One region of the Paenibacillus sp. FSL H7-0442 genome, then DNA from elsewhere that is predicted to be linked to it. Evidence: predicted binding sites of a transcription regulator. Region 1 holds the regulator's gene; the other holds the start of a gene.
The links. Region 1 encodes Rex, which represses fermentation and respiration genes when NADH is low (regulators of the CRP and FNR family bind a similar motif). Its sites were predicted from a motif close to TTGTGAAATATTTCACAA; they were not measured.

Region 1 (3,217 bases):
AAGCCCATCACCTGGAGGAAGTAGCTGGTAAACACCTAGGTATGCATATGAAATATTTCACACTCGTGCATACACTGACGCGACTGTTCAAAGACAGCAAGAATGGACAACTGCCTTCACTTCGTCAACAGTTGGCGAAATCGGGACACGAGAAGTCGGCAGATTGGGCCTCAACCATTGATCAGCTGTATCCGCTCGTGTTAGAGGTGAAGGAAACTTGGGACCTGCTAAGCGACAAACTGTTTGGCATGTTGCCGGAGCGAAGTGATGCGACACCGGGTGAAACAGGACAGTTTTCTTCCCGTCTCAAACCTTCGGCCAAGCCTGCAAAGTGGGATCAGGCGGGAGCTTTGGAAAATCAGCTATATGTAACAATGAGCGAAATTTTGCGCAAGGGCGACAAGCTGATGCTGGACGTCAAGGAAGAACATGACGATTATGCGGCGGATAGCCTTATTACAGATATCACGGGTCTGCTCAAGGATTTGGCGGGGATTCGAGAAAATTTGCGCTTTTTTATCCGACTCGATGATGAAACAACCGTATACTGGCTCGAGGCGAGCGGGCAATTCCGTAGTAAATCATTGCAATTTTATGCGGTACCCGTCGATGTGAGCCGCCAGTTGAAAGAAATGTTTTTTGACAAAAAAAGAAGCATTATTCTGACTTCTGCTACCTTGTCGGTAGATAAGTCGTTTCAGTACATGATCGATCAGCTCGGCTTACAGGAGGCCGCAGATCAAGAGCGGCTGATGACTTCGCAGCTCCCGTCACCCTTTAATTACAGGGATCAGGTGTTGCTGGTTATTCCACGGGATTTCCCAAGTGTGAAGGGCAGTGTAGGAGATGCGCATTTTGTAGATATGCTCGTTAGCTCTCTAGGAGCGACTGCTCAGGCGACACGTGGGAGAATGCTCGTTCTGTTTACGTCCTATCGGATGCTCCGGCAAGTGTATGAGCCGCTCAAAGAGGCCTTAGCATCCAGCGAAATTACTGTGCTGGGACAAGGTGTGGACAGTGGAAGTCGCAGCAAGCTAACCCGCCGGTTTCAGGAAGCGAAAGCTTCTGTATTGCTGGGGACCAGCAGTTTCTGGGAAGGCGTCGATATTCCGGGGAAGGCTCTGACTTGTCTAGCCATTGTTCGCTTGCCGTTTCAACCGCCGAATCACCCGCTGCTGGAGGCAAAAAGCGAACTGCTCCAGCAGCAGAAGAAGAATCCATTTATGAAGCTGTCTGTACCGCAAGCGGTCATTCGCTTCAAACAGGGATTTGGTCGGTTGGTACGTACAGCGAACGACCACGGGGTCGTTATCGTTTATGATACGCGTGTGATTGAATCCTATTACGGAAAGCACTTTTTGTACTCGTTACCGGGACCAAAAATGGAGCATATGCCATCGGAGCAAATGGTGCCCCGCATCGCCGAATGGCTCCAATCCGCCCCGGAGACAGAGGCATAACGGACGGACATAAGTATGTTCGTTACAATTAGGGGGAGCAAGTATGAAATCAGATAAAATTTCAGAGGCTGTCGTACGGAGGTTACCCGTATATTTACGTTATCTGAATGCACTGCACAAACGGGAGGTGGCTACGGTCTCTTCTCAAGAGTTGGGACAGAGGCTAGATTTGAACCCGGCCCAAATCCGTAAAGATCTTGCTTATTTTGGAGATTTTGGTCGGAAGGGTATTGGTTATGATGTTTCTTATCTCATTGAGAAAATACGCCATATCCTGAAAATCGACCAACAAATTAATGTAGTATTGGTCGGAGCGGGTAATCTGGGGCAAGCCCTTTCGAATTATAACGCTTATTTAAAAGACAATATGAAGATTGTAGCGGTATTTGATGCGTTTCCGGATAAGGTAGGAACCAAGATCAATACATTGGTCGTGCAACCGATGGATGAACTGGAAGCGACTGTGAAAGAAAAACACATTCGAATCGGGATTATTACCGTACCTGATTTTGAAGCACAGCACGTGGCTGACAGGCTTATTGAGAGCGGAATTGGAGCGATCCTGAACTTTGCACCGACTACTCTCAAGGCACCAGCCAACATTCGGATTCATGCCACAGACTTTACAACTGATTTGCTTAGCCTCGCTTATTATTTGGAGGACGGAAAGGAAGAAACCCAATATGACAGTGAATAAATGGATGATTAAAAACGGATCTTTTGCCATAAATGGACCAGAAGCAGGGGTAGTCCATGGTTTTATGATTGTGGAGGATAGTCGTATTACTTATATTGGCGAAACCTTGCCTGCGGGTGAGGAAGAGACGGAAGCGATCGATGGTAAAGGGCTATTGTTTTTACCTGGTCTGATCAATACTCATGGTCATGCGGCGATGTCTCTACTGCGTGGGCATGGAGATGATTTGGCACTTCAAGTATGGCTTCAAGAAAAAATGTGGCCTATGGAAGCCAAGTTTACTTCTACAGACGTGTACTGGGGTACGTCCTTGTCTGTGCTGGAAATGCTGAAAGGTGGAACAACAACCTTCCTCGATATGTACGATCATATGGATGAAGTGGCTCGTGTGGCTGAAGAGTCAGGTATTCGTGCAAGTCTGATGCGTGGAGCAATTGGACTATGTTCGGAGGAAGAACAGCGAATCAAGCTGGCAGAGGCCGTGACTTTTGCACGTAACTGGCACGGTAAAGCAGACGGGCGTATTACTACGATGATGTCTCCGCACGCGCCATATACATGTCCACCTGCGTTTATTGAAAAATTCGTACAAGCTGCGCATGATCTGGACTTGCCACTGCATACGCACATGTCTGAGACGATCGCCGAAGTAGAGCAAAACGTACGCGACTACGGTTTGCGTCCGGTTGCACACTTGGATAAGCTTGGCTTTTTCTCCCGTCCTTCGCTTGTTGCCCATGGCGTTCATTTGAACGACGAAGAAATAGCTTTACTGGCAGAACGTGGTGTAGCGGTTTCCCACAATCCTGGCAGCAACTTGAAGCTGGCAAGTGGTGTGGCAAGAGTGCCTGAATTGCTGCGTGCAGGGGTTACGGTTTCTCTCGGAACGGATGGTCCTGCCAGCAATAATAACCTGGATATGTTCGAGGAAATGCGTCTGGCAGCACTTATTCACAAGGGTGTATCCGGTGACCCTACGGCAGTTCCTGCAAGTGAAGCGCTGCGTCTGGCAACAGAATACGGTGCAAAGTCGATTGGTTTAAAAGAAGTAGGAGCGTTG
Region 2 (3,217 bases), 2.6 Mb from region 1:
AATTTCCGTTCCAACACTTCTCCCATTCCCATCGAGTCCTGTGTGCCAAACCGGCAAAATTGCGATCCAACACAGGTTTTAACCGTACGAAGTGACTTCGCGTAGGCATACCCCGACGGCATATCGAGTTCTTCCCATACTTTAGGCAGATCCTCTTTACGGACACCGATCAAATCAAGCCGCTGTCCTCCTGTTACTTTAACGACCTTAACGTTGTATTTAAGAGAAACATCTGCTATCTTCTTCAAATCTTCTGGGGTCGTTACACCGCCGTACATTCTAGGAACAACTGTAAACGTTCCATCCTTTTGAATGTTCGCGTGCAATCGCTCATTTACAAAACGGGAATCCCCCTCATTTTCATAGGTGTCCGGGTTAATCATTCCCAGATAGTAATTCAGCGCCGGCCGGCATTTGGAGCAACCTTCATCATTATGCCAACCCAGTACATTCATAACTTCACGCGTTGTTGTCAGCCCTTTGGTTTTGATCGCTTCCACAATCTCGTCCCGGCTCAATGTTGTGCAGCTACATATTCCTTGCTTGGCTGACGTCTTGAAGCTGTCTCCAAGAACATATTGTAGAATCTGCTCCACGACCGGCTTACATCCTCCACAAGAACGAGTTGCTCCGGTACATGCTTTAATTTCATCGACTGTAGTCAGCCCATTGTCATTAATTGCATCAACAATGGCCTTTTTAGTAACACCGTTACAGCCACACACAATTTCATCATCGGCCATCGTTTCAGCGGATGATGTTTTCGACCCGTGATTGCTGCATCCAGTACCCATGAGCTGTCCATATATTTCATCTGTCATCAATGTTTGCTGACGCACATATTTTTGCAGGCTAGCAGATTCGCTCACATCGCCAAACAGTACAGTTCCAACAATCTTATTTTCACGAAGCAGCACTTTTTTGTAGGTCCGCTTCCACTCATCTTTTGCAACAATCACCGTATGTTCAGGCTGGGTTATGAATTCGCCAGCTGAGAAAACATCCACCCCTGAAATTTTGAGCTTGGTGGAAACCACCGATCCCATATAACCTTCAGTTTCCGCGCCTGCCAAATGTTTGGCAATGACACTTCCCTGCTCAAACAGCGGAGCTACCAGACCATAACAGATTCCGCGGTGTTCAACACATTCCCCTACAGCATATACATCCGGCACAGAGGTTCTCATCAAATCATCGACTACAATACCACGGTTCGTTTCCATACCACTTTGCACAGCTACCTGAATATTAGGCTTGATCCCAACCGCCATAACGACCAAATCCGCTTCCAGCTCGCTTCCGTCTGAAAACCGCAATCCTTGTACGCGATCTTGACCGTACACCTCCGAAGTTTGCATTTGCATAGCAAACTTGATTCCTTGGCGTTCTAGTTCTGCTTTTAGCATCGCAGAGGCTTCCCGGTCTAGCTGACGTTCCATCAAATCTTCCATTAAATGAACGACCGTAACATCCATCCCCAGATTGACCAGGCCTTTAGCTGCCTCCAGCCCCAACAGACCTCCACCAATGACAGCGGCCTTTTTATAGGTCTTTGCCGCTTCCAGCATTGCCGAGCAATCGGCGATATCTCGGAAACCAATAACTCCCGGTAATTCTTTACCCGGAATAGGCAGAATAAACGATTGTGAACCAGTAGCCACCAAAGCCACATCGTAATCAATTTCCAGTCCGTCTTCGGTGAGAATCTTCTTGTTCTCACCGTCGATACTTTTAACCATTTTTCCTGTATATAAAGTAATCCCTTGATCCGCATACCATTGCAAATCGTTCAGTATGATATCATCTATTGTTTTACTACCTTCCAACACATAAGAGAGCATGATCCTGTTATAGTTCGGATGCGGCTCACTTCCCAGGACTGTAATTTCATATTTATCTGTTAATTTTAAAATTTGTTCGACCGTATTGATACCAGCCATCCCGTTCCCTATAACCACAAGCTTCTTTTTACTGTTTATCATATACCGGTTCCTCCATTCATTCGACGCTACTTCCTATCCGACGACATCTCTACGTTTCTAATGAATATTGTTTATGCTTCTATTTTAATACAGCAGATAGAGCTATATGTGACTAGAATCACAATGTAGTTAAAATTAAGAATATTTAGGGATTTCCCTATTCCGTTTCAAGGGATTTTGCTCCATTCTCTACACTGGCTCTCAGTGCTAGATAGCTCTATAACAACAACAGAAGTGTTTCGTGTGAGATCTGCCGTAATGATTAGATTTAAAAATAGTGTAGTTGATGATCATTTGCTCTGGTCATCGAACGAATCTTTCCAGTTCATGTGTAAATACAACCTTTATAAGGAATACTTTAGGGACAACTTGTATCTTAGAATTGAATCGTATGGAGGTGATCATCATGTGGTCTAAAATTATTTCTTATATTCCAAGCTGGAGTACACTCTTTCAAGCAGGCCTCGCGTTGGTTATTCCTTTAGGAATTTATTATATAAACACATCGATTTATTCGTTTGTCGGCAGTAAGGGGGCAAAATCCAAACATTCTTCTGATCGTCCGCTTTCCGACGAACATAACGAAGGCGATGCTGATCAACAGCATGAACCAAGCTCCAAAATTACAGGGAATTACGATTCCGATTTAGATTCGATCCGAGAGTCTATAGGCGAAAATAGTGATGTGCATTTTCGTGAGTTTATGTTGAAGAAATTTCATGCTCGGTCCGTATTAGTCTTCATAGAAGGTATGCAGGATGAAAAGCTTATGAGCAATCAGGTATTGGAGGTCTTGATGTTTGAGGGCCAGCAGGGCCAGCAGGACCAACAGGAAAGTATAAGTACCTCTTTTATAAAAGATAGCTTGATGCCACTTACGCAAATTAGTGAAGTTACCAGTATGGAGGAACTGTACGAGTTCATCCTTTTAGGTCATACCGCCTTATTAATTGAAGGAATGAAGGAAGCACTACTAGTGGGTTCGCCTAATGGCGCTATTCGCTCCGTCAATGAACCAACCTCTGAAGCATTACTTCGGGGTCCTAGAATCGGTTTTACGGAAGTATTAAGTGAAAATACTTCGATGCTTCGACGCCAGGGCTTAAATAAAAATCTGGAAATAAAGAAATTCCAGGTTGGAAGCCGAATCAAAAAGGATCTGGTTGTCGCGTACATCAAGGATATTGTGAATCCGGATCTTCTTGAAGAAGTAAAGCGCAGAATATCAAAAATAG

Region 2: the regulator Rex is predicted to act here: its motif matches at 2,089-2,106, upstream of nirB (nitrite reductase large subunit NirB).

Annotation. Positions count from the first base shown of each region.
Region 1 covers NZ_CP151963.1:3,294,083-3,297,299, reverse strand. The annotation lists gene dinG (ATP-dependent DNA helicase DinG) at 1-1,460, shown strand, start outside; gene MHH57_RS14340 (redox-sensing transcriptional repressor Rex) at 1,504-2,157, shown strand; gene MHH57_RS14335 (amidohydrolase) at 2,144-3,217, shown strand, end outside.
Region 2 covers NZ_CP151963.1:707,793-711,009, reverse strand. The annotation lists gene nirB (nitrite reductase large subunit NirB) at 1-1,982, opposite strand, end outside; gene MHH57_RS03105 (spore germination protein) at 2,389-3,217, shown strand, end outside.